Regions from separate parts of the Bacillus sp. Pc3 genome, predicted to be linked through region 2. Evidence: predicted binding sites of a transcription regulator. Region 2 holds the regulator's gene; each other region holds the start of a gene.
What was found. Region 2 encodes Rex, which represses fermentation and respiration genes when NADH is low (regulators of the CRP and FNR family bind a similar motif). Its sites were predicted from a motif close to TTGTGAAATATTTCACAA; they were not measured.
Positions count from the first base shown of each region.

Region 1: a site for Rex is predicted at 4,560-4,577, ahead of SB24_RS11475 (YwiC-like family protein). Genes of this name have one in related genera too.
Region 3: a site for Rex is predicted at 3,666-3,683, ahead of SB24_RS08160 (L-lactate dehydrogenase). Genes of this name have one in related genera too.

Region 1 is NZ_CP010406.1:2,405,087-2,412,782, reverse strand. It holds gene narH (nitrate reductase subunit beta) at 1-172, opposite strand, end outside; gene SB24_RS11485 (nitrate reductase subunit alpha) at 162-3,848, opposite strand; gene SB24_RS11480 (cyclic nucleotide-binding domain-containing protein) at 4,027-4,503, opposite strand; gene SB24_RS11475 (YwiC-like family protein) at 4,646-5,365, shown strand; gene SB24_RS11470 (fumarate/nitrate reduction transcriptional regulator Fnr) at 5,397-6,113, opposite strand; gene narK (nitrate transporter NarK) at 6,211-7,401, opposite strand; gene argS (arginine--tRNA ligase) at 7,535-7,696, opposite strand, start outside.
Region 2 is NZ_CP010406.1:1,453,699-1,461,394, reverse strand. It holds gene tsaD (tRNA (adenosine(37)-N6)-threonylcarbamoyltransferase complex transferase subunit TsaD) at 1-831, shown strand, start outside; gene abc-f (ribosomal protection-like ABC-F family protein) at 1,055-2,983, opposite strand; gene moaC (cyclic pyranopterin monophosphate synthase MoaC) at 3,123-3,635, shown strand; gene SB24_RS06655 (redox-sensing transcriptional repressor Rex) at 3,632-4,279, shown strand; gene SB24_RS06650 (twin-arginine translocase TatA/TatE family subunit) at 4,298-4,468, shown strand; gene tatC (twin-arginine translocase subunit TatC) at 4,475-5,233, shown strand; gene SB24_RS06640 (YdiK family protein) at 5,272-5,463, opposite strand; gene SB24_RS06635 (CPBP family intramembrane glutamic endopeptidase) at 5,460-6,194, opposite strand; gene groES (co-chaperone GroES) at 6,431-6,715, shown strand; gene groL (chaperonin GroEL) at 6,757-7,696, shown strand, end outside.
Region 3 is NZ_CP010406.1:1,759,958-1,767,653, forward strand. It holds gene SB24_RS08145 (LysE family translocator) at 1-458, opposite strand, end outside; gene SB24_RS08150 (MarR family transcriptional regulator) at 522-983, opposite strand; gene SB24_RS08155 (MDR family MFS transporter) at 1,097-2,629, shown strand; gene SB24_RS08160 (L-lactate dehydrogenase) at 2,671-3,624, opposite strand; gene amyE (alpha-amylase) at 3,895-5,874, opposite strand; gene SB24_RS08170 (DUF6773 family protein) at 6,104-6,592, opposite strand; gene SB24_RS08175 (YfcC family protein) at 6,684-7,696, opposite strand, start outside.

The sequences.
Region 1 (7,696 bases), 950 kb from region 2:
CCTCCCATTGCTTCGGGTAGCCGATGCCGGGCTTTGTTTCTACATTATTAAAATACATATATTCCGCACCGGAACGGTTTGTCCACGTGTTTTTGCAGGTGACGCTGCACGTGTGGCAGCCGATGCATTTATCCAAATTCATGACCATCCCGATCTGCGCTTTAATCTTCAAGCCAATCGACCTCCTTCAGCTTGCGGATGACGACATTCAGATCGCGCTGATTCCCCGTCGGACCGTAATAGTTAAAGCCGTAACTGAGCTGGGCATAGCCCCCGATCATCTGGGTCGGCTTGACGTGAATCCTTGTCGGGCTGTTATGGGTGCCTCCGCGGTTATTCGTCAGTTTTGTGCCGGGCACATTGATGTGGCGGTCCTGGGCATGGTGCATAAACGCCATTCCTTTAGGAATCCGGTGAGACAAAACCGCTCTCGCGACGACAACGCCGTTTCGGTTGAAGCATTCAATCCAATCGTTGTCTTTGATATCCGTGTCCTCTGCGTCATCTTTATTCATCCACACGGTCGGCCCGCCGCGGAACAGCGTCAGCATCGGCAGAGAATCAAAATACATGCTGTGGACGGACCATTTATTATGCGGCGTCAAATAATTAAGAACGATTTCTTTGCCCTCTTGATCAGGCCGCTTGCTTAGGAACGGACGGTGCTGGAGGATCGGTTTAAATGTCGCCATCGTTTCACCGAATTCCATCATCAGTTCATGATCGACATAATAGGATTGTCTGCCTGTCAGCGTCCGCCACGGAATTAATTTTTCCACATTCGTCGTAAACGGCGAGTACCTGCGCCCTCCTTTTTCTGAACCGGTAAAGGCCGGAGAGGTGATGACCGTTTTCGGCTGGGCTGTAATTTGCTCGAACGTAAAGCATTCTTCCTCGCGCTCTTCCGCCAGGTCTTTCAGCTCCAGATTGGTAATGTTTTCAAGTGATTCCCATGCTTTCACGGCGACTTTTCCATTTGAGGTGGACGACAGGGTTAAAATCGCTTCCGCCGCCTGCTTCGCTTCACTTATATTCGGGCATCCTTTGGCAACGCTGTTTGAATCGGTTTCTCCCAGTCTCTGTTTGAGTGATTCATATTCATCCGCAATCGACCAGCTCATCCCTTTTGTTCCGCTCGGTTTTAAAGCCGTATGAGGGCCGAGCGCGGTCATTTTATGAAAAATGTGTTTGTAATCCCGTTCAACGACATGGATGTTCGGCATCGTTTTTCCCGGAATGGCTTCACATTCGCCTTTGCTCCAGTCATTGATTTTGCCGAATGGCTGCGCCAATTCCTGCATGGTGTCGTGGAGGAGCGGCGTTGCGACTACCTCTTTTACCGGCTCCATATCGACTTCTTCCGCCAGATCGGAAACGGCTTTTGACAGCGCCTTAAAAATATCCCAGTCTGACTTCGATTCCCACGGCGCCGAGATGGCCGGAGCAAATGGATGAATAAACGGATGCATATCCGTGCTGCTGAGATCGTGTTTTTCATACCATGTCGCCGCCGGCAGCACGATATCGGAATACAGCGCCGTACCCGCCATTCGAAAATCAAGATTGATTAACAAGTCGAGCTTGCCTTCCGGCGCCTGCTCCCGCCATTTGATTTCTTCAGGGCGGATGCTGTCGCTGTCGTCATTCATCAGACCGTTCGTCGTCCCCAGCAGATGCTTGAGAAAATATTCATGCCCTTTCCCTGAGCTTGAGATCAGATTTGCCCGCCATACGAAGAGATTTCTTGGGAAATTCACTTCATTGTCAGGGTCTTCAATCGCGAATTTCAGTTTTTTTTCTTGAAGCCGTGAGGCCACGTACGCACCTACGTCTTCAGGTGTCGCCGCCCCCGCTTTCTCAGCTTCTTTGTACAGATCAATGCCGTTTTGATTGAATGTCGGGTAAGACGGAAGCCACCCTAATCGCGCCGCCAGCACATTGTAATCGGCGTGATGCTTGTAGCGGGATGACGCGGCGATCGGTGAAGCCAAGTCACTGATCGGCTGGTCTTCATAACGCCACTGGTCTGTCGCAAAGTAGAAAAACGAGGTGCCGTTTTGCAGCTTAGGCACGCCTTCCCAGTCCTTTGCGGTTGCAATCGTCTGCCACCCTTCAGCCGGACGGAGTTTTTCCTGCCCCACGTAATGGGCCCAGCCTCCGCCGTTTACACCTTGGGCGCCTACGAGTAAAACAAGATTTAACACCGCACGGTAAATCGTGTCGGAGTTGAACCAGTGGTTAATGCCAGCCCCTACGATAATCATGGATCTGCCGTCTGTGTCGATCGCATTTTGGGCAAACTCCCTGGCAATCTGAATAACGGCTTCTCTTTTAATTCCCGTAATCTGTTCCTGCCAGGCAGGTGTGAACGGACGGGGATCATCATAGGATGCGGCTGATTGTCCGCCGATGCCCCGGTTCACGCCGTAGTTGGCCAATATCAAGTCAAACACGGTCGTGACGTACGTCTCTTCACCGTTCAGGTCCAGTTTTTTAATAGGAAGATCCCGCTCAAGCACTTTGTTTCCGTCATCTGAAAAATACGGAATGCGCACTGAGCCGATTTCGTCCTCTATTCCGAGCACTGAGAGACGGGGCTCAATCTGTTCCCTGGTGTCTTCGTCGATCATGTGCAGATTCCATTTCTGCTGCCCGTCCCAGCGGGAGCCCATTGTGCCTTGCGGTATGGCAAACGCACCTGTCTGTTCATTCCAGACCGCCGGCTTCCACTGATCATTTTTTGTCTGCCGCCCGATGTCTTTTGCATGCAGAAACCGTCCCGCTGTATACACGCCGTTCTCTTTTGAAAGAGTGACGAAGAATGGAAAATCGGTGTATTGCTTCGCGTACTCAATAAAACGTTCAGTTTCTTGGTTCACGTAAAATTCCTGCAAAATGACGTGACCCATCGCCATCGCAAGCGCCCCGTCAGTCCCCTGGCGGATACTCAGCCAGTCATCTGCGAACTTTGAGGATTCCGCAAAATCGGGACTGATCGAAATGACTTTAGCGCCTTTATAGCGGGCTTCCGCCAGAAAATGCGCATCAGGCGTTCTCGTTAACGGAACGTTGGAGCCCCATGTGATAATATAGCCTGAATTGTACCAATCACTGCTCTCCGGAACGTCCGTCTGGTCGCCCCAAATTTGCGGGGACGCCGGCGGAAGATCCGCATACCAGTCATAGAAACTGAGCATTGGGCCGCCGATTAACGACATGAATCGCGAACCTGATGCGTGGCTGATCATGGACATCGCCGGGATCGGAGAAAAACCGACATTCCGGTCAGGCCCGTATTTCATCACTGTATACAGCAGAGAGGCTGAAATCAGCTTCAGCACCTCCGGCCATTCCGCGCGGACAAAGCCGCCTTTCCCTCTTGCCTGTTTATAGGACTTCGCTTTTTCAGGGTTTTCAACGATCGATTTCCAGGCATCCAGCGGATTTTGATGCGCCTGCAATGCTTCCCGCCATAAATTGATCAGCACACCGCGTACATATGGATATTTCACACGGAGCGGGCTGTAAATGTACCATGAAAAACTGGCCCCCCGCGGGCAGCCTCTCGGTTCGAAATCAGGCATATCCGGGCCTGTTGATGGATAATTCAAGTTTTGTCCTTCCCACGTGACAATTCCGTTTTTCACATAAATATTCCAGCTGCAAGAACCCGTGCAGTTGACGCCGTGGGTGGAGCGAACGACTTTGTCGTACTGCCATCTGTTTCTGTATACATTCTCCCAATCACGATCTTCGCTTGTCGTTTGGCTATGGTTATTTGAATGATGTTCGATAGGAGAAAAATAGTTTAATCTCCTGAGCAACGGACTCATTTTCTTTTTCTTCATGATCGTTCACTCCTTCCGAGTCAGGTGATGCTATGTACACTATAAACAGAGACGTCGCATCACCTTGTGAACTATGTCACACACTCTGCTTTTTTCACAAAACGTTCACACAGAGCAGCAGGAAGGATTTTCAAACGATATGGGGACGCCCGGCGTCATCAAAAAAAACCGGTTCTGTTTAAGAACCGGGTTCGGCGTTTTCATCCCGTGATGTATGCAGATACCGCAAAAACAACTGATAGGAACAGAAGACATTTTGCTGAAGCATCGCCAAAAAGTTCATTTGCAGCCGCGGATCGTAAGACATCATTTTCTTAAATACGGAATATGGAATATGAAGTACCAGAATATCCGGTGAGGCATTGACTGAGATAAAAGGCGATAAATAGAGCCCGCCTTTTTCATCAATCGGAAACACATCGCCTTTTTCCCACAGCGCAACGGTTTGCGACCCTTCAGGGAGCCTGCTGTCCGTAAAACGGATATTGCCTTTTAATACAATATAAACGGATTGTGAATGAAGAAAGGATGGAGATTGGCCAGATGAGCCGCGGATAAACGTCCCGTTTTTCAGCAAGGTTTCGACAATGGACAGAGGCACTTCATTAAACATAGGAAGTTGTTTCAGAAATAATAAATAGTCACACTGATTCATAGGAAAGCCTCCTGTGCTAAGGATAGCTTTAGTGTAGCCCGATTGAGCCCACGCGGCAGTGATGTATTTCACAGCTTGTATGATAAAAGTCACTTATCAGGAGAGTGTATGTACTTATAATGAAATAAAAAGGAGGGTTTCGATGAAGGCGATGATTCCGAAGCAGCACGGCGCATGGGCGATGCTGCTGATTCCATTTTTACTCGGCATGGTCAAGGGTGGCCCGGTTTTCTGGCATATTCCGCTCTTTCTGGGCTGGCTGTTCCTTTACTTAGCGGTTTATCCCGTTTCGCTCGCTTTGAAAAAGAAACAGCTTCAGCCCTATCAAAAGTGGATATGGTATTACGGTTTTCCGGCCTGCTGCTTTTTGATCATTTCTGTCTATCATAAGCCGCAGCTCGTCTGGATCGGCGTTTTTTTATTGCCGCTGTTTCTCATACATACGCATTATGCCCGCCGAAAAAACGAACGGGCGCTCACGAATGATATTGCGGGTGTTTTGTTCTTTTGTTCAGGCGGGCTTGCGAGCTGCTGGCTGGGAACGGGAACCCTTGACGGCTGGGCCTGGTTTCTATTCTTGCAATCCGCTTTATTTTTTGTCGGGAGTTCTTTTTATGTGAAATCGGTCATACGGGAGAGAAAAAACAGAACCTTTGCATACTGGTCATGGGGATATCACCTCTTGCTCCCCTTTTTATCGGCTCTTCTCGGGGCAGGCTGGGCGTTTCTCTCTTTTATCCCAAGCAGTCTGCGGGCCTGGTTTTTTCACGGAAGAGACTGGCCGGTGAAAACGATCGGCATTCTGGAAATCGTAAATGCCGGCTTCTTTTTCGCCGTCATGTGTATATGTATCACAAGCTGAAAAACAAGGACACCGGCTGCCCTTGTTTTTTTCAGTCAATATTGCAGATCTCCAGCGGACAATTTTCACACTCGATCTCGCATCGTAAATAGTCCCGCTTGTGCAAAATAATTTTTCCGGTTTCGTCTATCGAAATAACCCCTTGTTTGCGGAGGTCTCCCAGCATGCGGTTGACGCTCTCCCTTGCCGCCGCGCAAAACTTAGCCAAATCCTGATTTGTCAGCACAATGTTAATCAGAATCCCGTCACTTCGTTCCACCCCGTAGCTGTTTGATAAGCGGATAAGGGTGGAATAGAGCGCCCCCTTTTTGCCGTGAAGAAGCAGGTCCCTGATCTTGGACTGGATTTTTCGAAGATGAGTGCTCATCCATTTCATAAATTCAAACGTCAAAACACCGTTTTGGATCAATTCCTTTTCCAGCTTGTTTTTATTAATGACGAGCACCTCGCCATCCTCTAACACTTTCGCACTGAGCATATATCTCGGCTCATCTGTGAATAGCGTCAATTCCCCGACAATATCGTTTTTTTGGCAGATTCTAAGCGTCAGGTCTTTTCCGTCAGACGTCAGCTTGCCGATTTCAATGAGTCCTGATTGAATCAGATAAAGCTCTTTTGCATCCATTCCTTCTTGAAACAAATAAGTATGTTTTTTCATTTTCCTTTTCGTACTGATCGATTCCAGCAATTCATGCAGTTCGCGGGAAAGAAGTTCTTTATCAGATTTTCGGACAGAGAGAATATTCATGAGCTCACCTCGAAGAAAGTCACGTTGCGTATGTATATTGTAACGTGACTTGATTTGCACTCACCCAGAAAAAACTAACAATCTTGTGAATGGATCATTATGAATTGAGGCTCTGACTGTTTCTCTCCGTATGTGTTTTCATTCTTTCCTGCCAATACATCCAGATCACAAGAACAAAGCTGGCTAACGCGACCTCTGAAAGCGCCATAAACCCGATCGCGTATTGGCCTGTTGCCTGAAATACACTTGCCAGAATCAGCGGAGGGAAAAAACCGCCCAGTCCGCCCATGGCAGACACAATTCCGTTGGCAATCCCCGCTTGCTTCGAAAAATAGAAAGGCACCAGTTTAAATACCGTCCCGTTTCCAATCCCTGAGCAGACTGCCACCGTCAGCGATCCGAACGCATAAAGGCCGATCGTCGGGGAGAATGACAGCATGACCCCTGACAGCGTAAGCCCTGCGAAAACGAACATCAGAATGCGGAGCGGGCTCAGTTTATCTGCAAGAAACCCTCCCACAGGCCTGAGCAGCGTAGAGACCGCAATAAAGCCGGCCGTCCGCAGACCGGCGTCCGCAGGGCTCAGCCCAAAATGCTCAACCAAAAAATTCGGAAGATAGATGGTAAAGGCGACAAAGGCGCCGAACGTAATAAAATAAAACAGGCTCAACATCCACAGCACATGATTTCGGTAAACGGCTTTCATTTGTGTCTTTATGGAAACTTTGACTTTCTTCTCATGCCGGTCGCCGAACAAAACGTGCAGTAATGCGAAAACAGCCAGCAAAACAAGATACATCTGCACGGTTGCTTTCCATCCCGCGGCTTGAGCGATAACCGGCGCCGCAAAGGTAGTAACGGCGGTCCCGATGTTTCCGGCACCGTAAATCCCATTGACGACACCGTGCTTTTCTTTCGGATAATATTTCGGGAGGGACGTCACTCCGATGGAGAATACCGCTCCCCCAATCCCTAAGAAAAAGCCGCCCGCGATTAAATCAAATAAAGAATCCGCGATACTGATCCAAAATACAGGAAACAAAAGCAGGATGAAGCTGATCATAAACATCAGCCGCGCCCCGTACCTGTTCGTTAAATATCCTAAAGGAATACGGAGAAGCGATCCGAGAATAACGGGAATCGCCGTCACCAATGAAATTTCGCCTTTGCTTAAATGAATATCTGATGTCATTTGAGAAATGAGCGATGAAATCAGCACCCACACCATAAACCCTGCCACTAAGCTTAATGACTGCAACGATAATTGAATATGTTGACGATTGATCATTCGGCTTGCCCCTTTCACTGATTCAATATCAGTCTTATCATACAAAAACTCAGTGTGCGGGATTGTGAATTACATCACACGCTTTATATACAAAAAAAGAACAAAGCCCGAAGACTTTGTCCTTTGATCATCATTACATTTTTTCCGGAGCGGATACGCCGATCAGCTGAAGCGCATTGTTCAGCGTAATTTGCGTCGCCTTCATTAAAGCGAGACGCGCGCGGCTCTTCTCTTTATTTTCCGGATCGATGACTTTCTCCGCATTGTAGAAGCTGTGCAGAGCGGAAGCCAGATC
Region 2 (7,696 bases):
AAAGCGGAGATGGGCTTTGATGATCTTGATGCGATTGCCGTAACGGAAGGACCCGGACTTGTCGGAGCCCTGTTAATCGGAGTCAATGCGGCAAAGGCGTTAAGCTTTGCCCATCAAATACCATTAGTCGGCGTCCATCACATCGCGGGCCATATTTATGCAAACAGGCTGATAGGAGAGCTTCAATTCCCGGCGCTTGCTTTGGTTGTGTCAGGCGGACATACGGAATTGGTTTATATGAAAGAGCACGGTTCATTCGAGGTTATCGGTGAAACACTGGATGATGCCGCAGGCGAAGCTTACGATAAAGTGGCAAGAACGATGGGGCTTCCTTATCCGGGAGGGCCGCAGATTGATAAGCTGGCTGCTGTGGGAACGGATTCCATTCCGCTTCCGCGTGCGTGGCTGGAAGAAGGGTCTTACAATTTCAGCTTCAGCGGCCTGAAGTCAGCCGTGATTAACACGCTTCATAACGCCTCGCAAAAAAATGAGGTGATTCCTCCGGAGGATCTTGCCGCAAGCTTTCAGCAGAGTGTCATTGATGTACTGACGGCAAAAACCTCTAAGGCCGCGAAAGAATACGGGGTGAAACAAGTGCTGCTGGCAGGGGGCGTAGCCGCTAACAAAGGGCTGAGAGCCGCACTGCAGCAGGAATTCAGCCATTCGGGAGATCCCGAGCTTATCATCCCGCCGCTTTCTTTATGCACGGACAATGCAGCGATGATTGCGGCTGCCGGAACCGTTGCTTTTGAAAAGGGGATTCGGGGCTCATATGATATGAACGGACAGCCCGGTTTGGAATTAACATCCTTTGATCGTCTCACGTTGTAAAACGTGAGGCTTTTTTTTACTTATTAACAGATAATTCTAACATATCCACAGGATTGTGAATATATCCAAAAATCCAGGCTGGATAAGGGGCTGTAAGTTGTTAGTAAAGTGGATAAAGTCAGAAAATTTTGTGGATAGTGTGTATAAAACGTTTACCTACATGGCTGACAAGGAGGATAGCTGTGGATAAAAAAGCACCCCTTAAAGAGGTGCTTGACTTTTTCTATTCTTCTGAGGAGAGTTCCTCCCATTCTGCTAATAAGTTTTCGAGCTCTTGATTCAGAGCTTCATTCTCCGCATGAATGGTCTGTACCTTTTCATGATCCTGATACACGTCAGGATCGCACAGCAGCTCCTCATTGGCGCTGATTTTCTCTTCGGCGGATGAGACGGCAGCTTCAATTTCTTCAATGCGTCTCAGGCGCTGCCGTTCTTTCTTCTTCCATTCTTTTTCTTCCTCGTAAGTTCTTTTCGTATCCTGTTTGACCTTGCCGGCAGGCTGAGCCTGCTCTTTTTCCTGCCGCTTCATTTCTTCCAGTTCCAGCTGCTGGGCTTTTTTCTCGGTGTAATAGTCATAGTCACCCAAATATTCTTCTGCATGATCAGGTGACAGCTCCAGCACTCTTGTGGCGATCCTGTTAATAAAGTAGCGGTCATGCGATACAAATAACAGTGTTCCCGGGTAGTCGATCAGGGCGTTTTCCAGCACCTCTTTACTGTCCAGGTCAAGGTGGTTTGTCGGTTCATCAAGGATGAGAAAGTTTGCTTTTTGCAGCATCAGCTTGGCAAGCGCGACTCTTGCTTTCTCACCGCCGCTTAGAGAACGGACAGGTTTCAGGACATCGTCTCCGCTGAACAGGAAGTTGCCGAGGCATGTCCTGATCTCTTTTTCCGGCATGTCCGGATATTCATCCCACAGCTCGTCCAGCACGCGTTTGGACGAGGTCAGTTCAGCCTGCTCCTGATCATAATAGCCGATTGTGACATTGGAACCGTACGTGATCGATCCGGATTCGGGGCTGAGCGTGTTCATAATGGTTTTCAGCAAGGTTGATTTGCCGATTCCGTTCGGTCCGACGAGGGCGGCGCTTTCGCCTCTTGTAATGCCGAAGGTCAGGTTTTTCAAGAGCGGCGGCTGGCCGTCATAGCTGATGGAAACATCCTGTACGCGCAGGACGTCGTTTCCGCTCTGTTTTGTAATGTCAAAACGGAAGGCGGCTGATTTTTCATCACCGAGCGGCTTTGCCATGACGTCCATCCGTTCAAGCTGTTTTCGTCTGCTTTGGGCTCTTTTCGTTGTAGAAGCTCTGGCCAGATTGCGGTCGACAAAATCTTGAAGCTTGGCGATTTCGTCCTGCTGTTTTTCATACAGCTTCAGGTCTTTCTCGTACTGCTCAGCTTTTTGTTCTAAATAGGCGCTGTAGTTGCCGAGATATTTTTTACTTTCTGTCCGTGAGACCTCGTACACTTGGCTGACGACTTTATCAAGAAAGTATCTGTCGTGGGAGACGATCAGAATGGCGCCTGAATATCCCTGTAAATAATGCTCAAGCCATGTAAGCGTATCGATGTCGAGATGGTTCGTCGGTTCATCCAGAATAAGCAGATCAGGCTGGGTCAGCAGCAGTTTTCCGAGCGCAAGTCTTGTTTTCTGGCCGCCGCTCAGGCTTTGCACTTTCACGGAATCGTCAAATTTTCCGAAGCCGAGGCCGTGAAGGATAGATCGGACATCCGCTTCATATTGATAGCCGCCTTTATCCTTGAAATCTTGCTGAAGCCTGTCATAGGTTTTCATCAGCGTCTCAAGATCCGCGGGGGCGGCCGTGGCCATCTTTTCTTCAATAGAGCGCATCTCTTTTTCCATTGCTTTCAGGAAATCAAAAACGCTCAGCAGTTCTTCTTTTATGGTAAGCTGGGATTCCAAGCCTGTGTGCTGGGCAAGGTATCCCATCGTTAATTCTTTCGGTTTGATTAATTCACCCTTTTCATATGAAAGGTGACCTGCGATAATTTTAAGGAGAGTTGATTTGCCGGCTCCGTTTCTGCCTACTATGGCGATGCGATCCCGAGATCTGACTTCAAGCTTTATATTGTTTAAAATAGGATCAGCGCCAAAAGATTTGGATAGCTGATTAATTTGTAAGATCATCATATTATTTCACCTCTGTTATAATAAGTTAAGTGTAGCTTATCAACCTGCTGTCAGCAAACAATACATCAGAATTGGAACATTATAGGATAAGACATCAGGGAGAAAATAGTGTATGATCAGAAGTAAGGAGAGTTTAAATATGAATGGATTTTCTCATTTTAATGAAGAAGGCCGTGCCCGCATGGTGGATATAAGCGATAAATCTTCAACAGTCCGTACTGCCGCTGCGATATCCAGCGTACACATGAAGCATGACGTGTACAGCAGAATCAAAAACCGCGAGATCGGAAAAGGAGACGTGCTGGCTGTCGCACAGGTGGCCGGAATTATGGCCGCAAAGCAGACGTCAGCGATTATCCCGATGTGCCACCCGCTTTCTTTAAGCAGCGTCGACATTTCATTCGGCTGGGAGGAAAAGGATTCCGAAGCCGTTCTTCATATACAGGCTAGCGTAAAAACGAAAGGGAGTACAGGTGTGGAAATGGAAGCGCTAACTTCCGCTTCAGTCTGCGCTTTGACCGTGTATGACATGTGTAAGGCGCTGGATAAAGGAATGGTCATCGGCCCGACCTGCCTCATGGAAAAAACAGGAGGCAAAAACGGTGATTTTAAAAGAGATGCATCTGAGTATAAAGTGGAGGACCAATCATGAACAAGGATCAATCAAAAATTCCACAGGCGACGGCAAAACGGCTGCCGCTTTATTATCGCTTTTTAAAGAATTTACACGCGTCAGGAAAACAGCGCGTTTCATCAGCTGAACTGAGCGACGCGGTAAAAGTCGATTCGGCCACGATCCGCCGGGATTTTTCCTATTTCGGGGCGCTCGGCAAAAAAGGATACGGCTATAATGTGGATTACCTGCTGTCATTTTTCAGAAAAACACTGGATCAGGATGAAACGACGAACGTCATTTTGATCGGTGTCGGGAATTTAGGGACGGCGTTTCTTCACTATAATTTCACAAAAAATAATAACACAAAAATATCTATGGCTTTTGATGTGAATCAGAGTAAAATAGGAACTGAGGTAGGCGGTGTGCCTGTCTTTGATCTTAATGATTTAGAGCTTCACATTAAGGATGAACCCGTGGCGATTCTTACCGTTCCGGCGGTTGCCGCCCAGTCAATCACCGACCGGCTCGTGTCGCTCGGAATCAAGGGAATCCTTAACTTTACGCCGGCCCGTTTGAATGTGCCGGATCACATTCGAATTCATCATATAGATTTAGCTGTAGAGCTTCAATCATTGGTTTATTTCTTGAAGCATTATTCTGTTTTGGAAGAAATTGAATAGCGAAAGGAGGAGCTGCACATGATCGGTCCTGGAAGCCTGGCGGTTATCGGTGTGGTGGCGGTGATTATTTTCGGTCCGAAGAAGCTTCCCGAATTAGGAAAAGCGGCGGGGGACACGCTTCGTGAATTTAAGAACGCTACTAAGGGATTAGCCGGTGAAGAAGAGGAAAAAAAGAAAGAAGAACAGTAAGATAGGATGACGCGTATGAGAGTGAATCAAATGACGCTTGTGGAGCATATTGCCGAACTTCGGAAACGATTGCTGATTGTGGCGTTATCCTTTACGGTTTTCTTTATTGCCGGCTTTTTTCTGGCAAAACCTATCATTGTGTATCTTCAAAAAGCCGATGAAGTAAAAGAGCTCACCCTTAATGCTTTTAACCTGACGGATCCGCTGTTTATCTTTTTGCAGTTCGCGTTTATCATCGGCATCATTTTGACTTCGCCGATTATTCTCTATCAGATTTGGGCGTTTGTCAGCCCGGGCCTGTATGAGAAGGAGCGCAAAGTAACACTCAGCTATATTCCGATTTCGATCGTGCTGTTTGTCGGCGGTGTGTCGTTTTCTTATTATATTTTATTTCCGCTGGTCGTTGATTTTATGAAGCGGGTCTCGAATGACCTCGATGTCAACCAGGTGATCGGGATCACCGAGTACTTTCATTTTCTGCTGCAGCTGACGATTCCGTTCGGACTGCTGTTTCAGATGCCGGTGCTGATCATGTTTTTAACGAGACTCGGTGTTATCACGCCGATGTTTTTATCGAAGATCAGGAAGTACGCGTATTTTGTGCTGCTTGTGATCGCCGCGATGATTGCGCCGCCTGAGCTGCTGTCTCACTTGATGATTACCATTCCGCTTTGCATTTTATATGAGATCAGCATTCTTATCTCAAAAGCGGCGTATCGGAAAAGGCAGACCAGCAGTGAATCCGATCAGGACGTATCAGCATAAAAAAAGCCATTTCTCAATGATGAGAAATGGCTTTTCTTTTATTTTTGATTTTTCTTCACTTTAAATGAGAAAGCGAACATTTTAAACGAGATGCTGATATTATAAGCGGCGAAAACCATCAGCAGTATGGAATAAAAAGACCACATGCTTCCCGGAGAGCTTGCGGCCAAATACGTAAAGATACAGCCGACTGCGAAATAAATCAAGCCCCAAGTCATTGGGTTCCTCATACAAACAATCCTCCAATAATTAATTGCATTTGCTCACTATGCTGTTCAATATATTTTTGGGCGGGGCCGAGCTGCATGACCACGACAATGGTATTCATCATGACATGGGCGAATATCGGCACAATAATCCGTTTCGTCTGCACATACAAGAACGCAAAGGTAAAGCCCATGGCCGTATACAGCAGCAGGTGCGTGAGGTCTTGGTGCACAATGCCGAAAATGACGGAACTGATCAGTCCGGCGATAAAGAAATTCGTTTTTTCATATAATACACCGAAAATGATCTTCCGGAAAATGATTTCTTCAAGAATCGGCCCGACGATAGAAGAAACGATAATCATGAGCGGCATGGCTTTAATAATGTTAAGAATGGCTTTCGTGTTTTCGGAACCGCTGCCCACATGAAAGACATACTGCTCAATCATCCCGGCGATTCCCTGAGAAAATAAAGCGAGCCATATTCCCGCGACCGCCCAGAGAACGGACATGCCGGCGGATGCTTTCTTCCCGTTTCTTAATGTCTGCTTCGGCGCGGTTCTCAAAATCAAGAGAACGATAATCAGGCAGATAAAAAAGCTTACGACGGAATAAATCCCCTGAGCCATGGTGAGATTCGCATTCGTAGGGTGCCCGCCCGCATAGCCGAATTTGTACATTAAAGGAATGCCGATCAATGCGGAAAGCTGCATGATAACATATGTCAAAATGATATACCAATACTGTTTTCTCAAATGATATGTACTCCTTTATCCTATAAAATCAACTTATTTGTTCTTATTGTAACACAAGTGAACTTGACGTGAAAAAAGGAGAAAATCAGTGTGAGAGAGAATCATGTAAGCGTGAAAATTTTTTATTCTTATGACTTGAAATTGGAAGTGAGATTCTTTATTATAATAACTGTGTTAGCACTCTTTAGAGCTGAGTGCTAAAATTACATATTCATACTATTGAGGAGGTTATTACATTGTTAAAGCCATTAGGTGATCGCGTTGTCATTGAACTCGTAGAATCTGAAGAAAAAACTGCCAGCGGAATCGTATTACCGGATTCTGCAAAAGAAAAGCCGCAAGAAGGCAAAATCGTGGCAGCCGGTTCAGGTCGCGTGTTGGAAAGCGGAGAGCGCGTTGCTTTAGAAGTAAAAGAGGGCGACCGCATTATCTTCTCAAAATACGCCGGTACTGAAGTGAAATACGAAGGTACTGAATACTTAATCTTACGTGAAAGCGACATTTTAGCTGTTATCGGCTAAGCAAATAAATATTTTTAAAAATTCGAGGAGGTTTCGTTAACATGGCAAAAGATATTAAGTTTAGTGAAGAAGCACGCCGCGCTATGCTTCGCGGTGTCGATGCGCTTGCTGACGCTGTAAAAGTAACTTTAGGGCCAAAAGGACGCAACGTGGTTCTGGAGAAAAAATTCGGTTCTCCGTTAATTACAAATGACGGTGTGACAATCGCAAAAGAAATTGAACTTGAAGATGCGTTTGAAAACATGGGTGCGAAGCTTGTAGCTGAAGTAGCCAGCAAAACAAACGACGTTGCCGGTGACGGTACGACGACTGCGACTGTACTTGCGCAGGCTATGATCCGCGAAGGCTTGAAAAACGTAACTGCGGGGGCTAACCCTGTCGGCGTGCGTAAAGGTATGGAACAAGCCGTGACTGTAGCAATCGAAAACTTAAAAGAAATTTCTAAGCCGATCGAAGGCAAAGAGTCTATCGCTCAGGTTGCTGCGATCTCTGCTGCTGATGAGGAAGTCGGAAGCCTTATCGCTGAAGCAATGGAGCGCGTAGGAAACGACGGGGTCATCACAATCGAAGAGTCTAAAGGATTCACAACTGAGCTTGAAGTTGTTGAAGGTATGCAATTCGACCGCGGATATGCGTCTCCTTACATGGTGACTGACTCTGATAAGATGGAAGCGGTTCTTGACAATCCTTACATCTTAATCACAGACAAAAAAATCACAAACATTCAAGAAATCCTTCCTGTGCTTGAGCAAGTTGTACAGCAAGGCAAACCATTGCTTCTGATCGCTGAAGATGTTGAAGGTGAAGCTCTTGCTACACTCGTTGTCAACAAACTTCGCGGCACATTCAACGCTGTTGCCGTTAAAGCTCCTGGCTTCGGTGACCGCCGTAAAGCAATGCTTGAAGACATCTCTGTTCTTACAGGCGGAGAAGTAATCACAGAAGACTTAGGCCTTGACCTGAAATCTACTGAAATCGGAC
Region 3 (7,696 bases), 310 kb from region 2:
CCGGAGCTGTAAATCAAAAGCTGATTTGCATCGAAGGATTCAGCGGTTTTAGCGAGGATGCTGCCGTATATGCCGAGCCAGAATAAAATGCTCAGCGGATTGGAAAGAGAAATAAAAAATCCCGCGCCGAATGTTTTGTAAAAAGCCGGTTTTCCTTTTCCGCTTCTGACATTCATGGCTTCCCTGATATTTTTTAGCGTTTCGACTCCCGTATAGGTCAGCACGAAAAAACCGAAGAGCCACAAAAACGTTTTTACAAAAGGAGCGGTCAAAAATTGAGACAGCCCGAAATAGATCAGAATCATATACAGCCCATCCGCGGCCATGGCGCCAAGACCGAAAATCCATGCATGCCAAAAGCCGTTTTTGATGCCTTTGTCAATTTGCGCCGCATTGACCGGTCCGACAGGTGCTGACAATGACAGCCCGAGAACGATGTAGCTTAAAAAGATGTTCATTGACTTCCCCCTCATTCATGCAACTTGTACAAGTTATTCATGAATGGGCCGTGCTATGATATATTATTTTAATTTCTCAAGCTCGTCTTCCATCATGTCCGTCGCTTTTCCTAAAAAATCGAATATCAGCCGCAGTTCTTCTTCTTTATATTGCCGGCAAAGGCTGATCGTAGACTGGGATAAGGAGCTGAACAATTGCTTCACATTCGCCTTTCCGGCTGTCAGCGGCACGATAATCACCCGACGTTTGTCTTCGGGGTCTTTTTTCCTCATGACATATCCCGCTTTTTCGAGCCGGTCAATGAGCGCCGTTACCGAACCTGTGCTGAGACCGGTTTTTTTCCCAAGCTCGCCTGCGGTCATCGGGCCTGCTTCATTTAAGATATCAGCTGATTTTAAATCGGTTGGAAACAGACCGAGAGATTGAGCGGCCGCCTGATGAAACAGGATCGTCCTTGTGGCCATCTTTCGGAATAACTGTATCGCGGTTTCCTCCGTCTCGCTTCTGGTATTTCTTGTTGACAACTGACAGGCCTCCCTATAAAATCAATTTATCTTGACGATCAAGATAATTTTCGGCAAATCTAATATGATCATAGCAAATTTAATGATTAAAAGTAAGTATGGGAGGAAAAAGCATGGAACAAACAGCCGCGAAGGACGCCTCGACGAAGTTTGTCGTCATCGGTCTTTTGCTGGGCATTTTAATGTCGGCTATGGATAATACAATCGTTGCCACTGCGATGGGAAATATCGTGGCGGACCTCGGAAGTTTCGATAAGTTCGCGTGGGTGACGGCATCATACATGGTAGCCGTTATGGCCGGTATGCCGATTTACGGAAAACTGTCCGATATGTACGGACGCAAACGTTTCTTTTTATTCGGTCTTATTCTTTTCTTAATCGGATCCGCGTTATGCGGAATCGCCCAAACAATGGATCAGCTCATCATTTACCGCGTCATTCAGGGAATCGGCGGAGGCGCGCTGATGCCGATCGCCTTCACGATCATTTTTGATTTATTCCCGCCGGAAAAACGCGGAAAAATGTCGGGCATGTTCGGTGCCGTTTTCGGCCTGTCCAGCGTTCTCGGGCCGCTTTTAGGCGCGCTCATTACCGACTCCATCAGCTGGCACTGGGTGTTTTACATCAACGTGCCGATCGGTATTTTATCATTGTTTTTTATTCTTCGTTATTATAAAGAATCCCTTGAACACAAGAAGCAGAAAATCGACTGGGCCGGCGCAATCACGCTGGTGGTTTCCATTGTCGGTCTGATGTTCGCTCTTGAGCTCGGCGGAAAAACATATGATTGGAACTCCGTGCAGATCATCGGTCTGTTCGCTGTGTTCGCCGTGTTCTTTATCGCCTTTTTTATTGTGGAAAGAAAAGCGGAAGAACCGATTATCTCATTTTGGATGTTTAAAAACCGTTTATTTGCTACGGCACAGATTCTGGCGTTCCTTTACGGAGCCACGTTCGTCATTTTAGCGGTGTTTATCCCGATCTTCGTTCAGGCTGTGTACGGAAGCACCGCGACAAGCGCGGGCTTTATTTTGACGCCGATGATGATCGGCTCTGTTATCGGAAGTATGATCGGCGGAATTTTCCAGACAAAAGTGCGGTTCCGCACTTTAATGCTGATTTCCGTGGTCGCTTTCTTTATCGGAATGCTGCTGCTTTCCAATATGACACCGGATACGGCGCGTACAATGCTGACGGTATTCATGCTGATCTCCGGATTCGGTGTCGGCTTCAACTTCTCACTGCTGCCGGCCGCGTCCATGAACGATCTGGAGCCGCGTTACCGCGGAAGCGCCAACTCAACAAACTCGTTTTTGAGATCATTCGGTATGACGCTCGGTGTGACGATTTTCGGAACCATCCAGACGAATGTGTTTACCAATAAGCTCACAGATTCATTCAGCGGCATGAAAGGAGCGGGCGGCGCGATGCAGAACATCGGAAATCCGCAGGAGATTTTCCAGGCCGGCACGCGCGCCCATATTCCGCCGCACATTCTGGATCGCATTATTGACGCCATGTCGCAAAGCATCACATATGTATTTACGCTTGCGCTGGCGCCGATCGTCATTGCGGCCGTTACCATTTTGTTTATGGGAAAAGCGAGAGTAAAAACCTCTCAGGAAATGGCGAAAAAAGCGAATTAAAAAAAGCAGTACATGGCGTTTGTCATGTACTGCTTTTTTGTTTACTCTGCGAAATGCGGAGCGAGAATATCTTTCAGCACGTTTGCGCTGCGGCTGAATTGAGCCTGTTCTGTTTCATTCAGCTCAAGTTCCGTCACACCTGCGATGCCGTTCCGATTGACGACGGCCGGAACGCCGATAAAGACGTCGTTTACACCGTATTGGCCGTCCAGATATGTGCTGACGGTTAAAATGCTGTTTTCATTACGCAAAATCGCTTTTGTGATGCGGGCGAGGCTCATCGCCACTCCGTAATATGTCGCGCCTTTTTTCTCGATAATATGGTAGGCCGCGTTTTTCACATCGTCAACGATCTGATCCAGCTCGTCCTGTTTGTAAGCTGCATTTTTCTCCAGCAATTGCTGCACCGGCACTCCGCCGATATTGGCGTGACTCCATACAGGAAGCTCGGTATCGCCATGCTCGCCGATAATGTGGGCGTGTACGTTTTGCGGAGCGGCTCCGAAGTATTCGCTCAGCATATAACGGAATCGCGCAGAATCCAGTGTCGTGCCGCTTCCGATGACGCGTTCTTTCGGCAGCCCGCTGAATGTCCATGTCGCATAAGTGAGAATGTCGACCGGGTTTGTGGCAACGAGGAAGATGCCGTCAAATCCGCTTGCCATTACTTCACCGACAATGCTTTTAAAAATGGCGAGATTTTTTTCGACCAGCTCAAGTCTCGTTTCACCCGGTTTTTGATTGGCTCCTGCACAGATGCACACGATATCGGCATCCTTACAATCCTCATATGTGCCGTAAGACGTTTTGACCGGATGAGGCGCAAATGCCTTTCCGTGATTTAAATCCATGACATCTCCCATGGCTTTTTCTCTATTTACATCAATGATCACAAGCTCATCTGTGATCCCTTGGTTAATTAACGCAAATGCATAACTGCTTCCAACAAAACCTGCTCCGATTAATGCTACTTTGTTCACTCGTTCGTTCATCATGTATGCTCATCCTCCAGTGTTTCGTGGTGTCTGTTTTTATCTTGTGAAGTATTTCACATTTATATTGTGCAACACTTCACAAACTTTTGCAAGAGAAAAGTTTGATTTTTGAACAAAAAAATATCGGTGATGGTTTCCAGATTGTTGACAACATCCTAAAACGGAACCGTTTTAGGATGTTGTCATCTTTTCAGCGTGATTGAAGACGCGCTGTCCCTTTCCCAGAAGCGGGGGTTTGCCGGCACGCTGATGTGATGATGGCCCTATCCATTAATGCGGAAGATAACCATTCAAACCGGAGTTGTTATACAAACCATTCTGCACATAATCAAAGCCGGGCTGGTTCTGTCCGGGCACTTGGGCGCTGCCATTGTTAAAAATCACTTTGGCATTGGCCGTATCCGTATTCGCAGGCAGCGTCAGCGTGTACATTCCATTTGCATTCTTAGTCATTGCTTTCCCCGGCCACGATCCGGTTAATTCTATGGCCCTGCCTCCATCATGTTTATAGATATAAGCATTTACCTGGCCCCAATGGTCCGGGTTTTGATAGCCAATGATGTTGGTTTGGGACGGGTCTTTTTTGACAAATGTGTATTCTTGGGTTCTCGCTGGACCCTCGCCGTTCGTTCCGGTTAATTTGATGTTGTATGTCGTGCCGATTGGATCTCCTTTCCCGATCGTTAGTCGGTCTCCATCCTTAAATGCTGTCTGCTGCCCATTATTGATTTGGTAAACGGCTTTTGTTGTTTTCGCATTTGCACGCAGGGTGACCGTCAGCTGATCATTGAAAGAATGGACTGCCCCCGTTTGGTAATTCTCAAGAAAGACATGAGGCGTATTTCCAATATCATCAGGATAAAGAACAGCCGCCGATCTGGCATTGATCGTACCTGTCAGTTTGCCGTTCGCTACTTGAAATGAACCGGCGCCGGCCCTATTATCATACCTGCCGTCAGGTAATTTCGCTGAAGTATTGATGGTGACAGAAGAGGATCCTGCATTTGCCAGCACAACGCCTTTTGAGCCGCGCTGATTCATAAAGATTTGGTTGTTCCCATTCGGATTCGAGAGTTCCTCAGGCTGCCCGGCCATTACATTGTGAAATGTATTGACCGCAGTAATCGCCTGATCTTTAAATAAGGCGCTCCCGCGATCTCCTATTTGACTTTTTCCGGGAAATCTTACACCATTTCCTCCGCCCTCAGGTCTGGAAAAGAAAAGAGGCGTGCTTCCTGAGCGGGAACCAATCACTGCCCAGCCTAAACGAATATCGTCATCACTCATCCATGTGGACTCTTCATCATCATTGGCATACGTATCATGTGATTCCACCCATGTGACTAACTTGTCCGCAGACACGTCAGATGCATAACGGGAGATATTCGACACACTCAGATTACGGTTCTTTAAAGCGGATCTGATGGAATGCCCGTAGTTAGAAGCCGTCACATTCATATAATTCGCATAAGCAGTATCTCTGGACGCGCTGTCTTGCAGGATTTCTCCGTATTGGAACTCCGCCGATGTATTTGTGATATTCGGCCAAAACTGGCTGCCGTAATTCCCATCATCCGGAAGCTCTATATGCTTGGCGGCATCATAGCGGAATCCGTCTGCTCCGTCATTCAATGCTCTTTCCAAGAAACGTTTCAGATAGGCCTGCACCTCAGTATTCTGTGTATTCCAATCATACAGCCCAAGCAAGGAATTTTGAGTGACGTCCCATCGATCCGACCAATTTTTAATTTGTGTGTTTCCATGGGTCCAGTTTGGAATACGCTTAATCTCGTCAGAAATCGCGCCATAATCGCTGGTAGTATGATTGATAACCGCATCGACAATGACTTTTACGCCATACTTTTCCGCGGCTGCACACATGTCCTTAAATTCTTGTTCAGTGCCTAAGTAACGGTTGCCGATTTGGTACGATGTCGGCTGATACAGCCAGTACCAGTTCCTCATGCTTTTATCTCCTTGGTTCCCTTCCTTTACTTGGTTAATCGGAGACGTCTGAATGGCTGCATAGCCCGCATCACGAATATCTTTCATATTTTGTGTTAACGTATTGAACGACCAATTCCATGCATGAAGGATGGTCCCGTTTTTGACCGATGACGCGGTCACCTTATTCGATTTGTTTGCAGTTTCAGCGTTTGCAGCCGCCGGGCCTGACAAAACCAAATGAAACAGCAATAAAAATCCGGCGAATAACGGCAGTAAAGAGGTTTTGAATCGTTTTTCAAACATTTTTGACACTCCTTATTTCATTTTTGAAGACTGACTGCGGAGTCAAAAATTCCTCTTACTCTTTCTTCAGCTCCTTTCAACTGTTGTGAAGACTGGATAATTTTGTTAACGCTTACATTTCAACTTATCACACTCTCTCTATCAAAGCAACGTGGCAGAGTGAATTCAAATCTATATTCCTATCAATTAAAAAGACTTCCCGCTTTCAAACAAAAAAAGAAACCACCTGTCAAGATGATTTCTTTTTTATTTCTTTTATCGCTCTTCTGTAAGACAGCTTCACAATGACATACCGAAGCAGAAACAGAATGCCTCCGCAGACGATAAAAAGAAAGATCATTTTCAGCCAAGCAAAGAATGTATGGGGAAACCCCCTGTCGTACATCGTAATCGCCGCTACCGCAAAAGTGACCGCAATTGAATCTATCCGCTGCTGCTTCACCCGCTTTTGCAGTTCTTCTTTGGTGTCTATTCTCGGCATGAGCATTCCCGACGCTCCCGCCCTGATGCAATAATAAACAATTATAATGAAGAAAACCGCCAAGCTACCGGCCCATTCCCTAAACGGACAGTTCAGAACAAGTCCGCGTACGATGATGTCAAGCAAAGACAGTGTGCCCACAAGCATTCCGACTTCTGACCAAATCATTCGTTCTTTCTCTTTCACACTCTCACTCTTTCCATTCACGTTTGAAAGTCTGTTCCGACGCTGATTCATGACTTCCTCCCGTACTATTAAGAATGGCTTACAACTCCCATTATATCTTGCCGATTCATAATGATAAACCGAAATATCATTGACAAAAATGTTAATAAGGGCCCCAATTGATCAGGACGCCTATGCAGATAAACACGAGACCGATGACAAACCAAATCAGCGCCAGCGGAATCATGAAGCGAAGCCACTTTACGTACGGAATGCCGCTGGCAGCCAGTACGGCCATCAGCACGCCGGAAGTCGGATTGACACAGTTTACGACGCCTTCTCCGAGCATGACCGCTTCAACCGCGACCTGTCTCGTGATGCCCATCAGATCGGCAAGCGGCGCCAAGATCGGAATAAATACGACCGCCTCCCCTGAGCCCGATGAAATCAGAAAATGAAGCAGGGCGCTGGAAATATACATTCCGATTGCGCCTGCCATAGGGCTGAAACCGTCCAGCAGTGACGCAAGTCCATTGACTACCGTATCAAGCAGCTTTCCATGTTCCAGGATAACGGAAATGCTTCTCGCCATTCCGACGATCAGCGCACCGTAAACGAGCCCCTGACAGCCTGTAATAAACGTTTTTGCGATATCATTTGCCGCCATTCCCGCAATCAGTCCGGACACGATTGAGATAAAAATGAACACGGCGGCCATCTCTGAATCAGACCAGCCAAGAGTAAGCGCGCCGTATAAAAAGCCGGCAAGCGACAAAGCCGCAACAGCCAGAATCAATTTATGGCGGACGGTAAACGGGACATGCTTGTCCTCCGGCTCAGAAACCTGCGGGAGTGAACCTGCCGCCGGAAACCAATCGTTCCCCAGCAGACTGGCGTCCTTTGCTTTTCTGAGTTTTCTCGTATACCGATAAATATATAAAATAGATGATAACAGAAAACAAATGTAGACGGCAATCCGCAGGCCGATACCGGAAAACAGCGGCAGCTCCGCGATGCTTTGTGATAACCCGAGCGGTGAAGGTGATAAAATCGTCGCGTTAAACCCGGCATAGCAGCCGATATAAATGACGGCCGCTCCGGCCACGGCGTCCCATTTCAGCGAGCGGGCGACGATCAGGCCGATCGGAATAAAACCGATCACGGAATTAACGACGA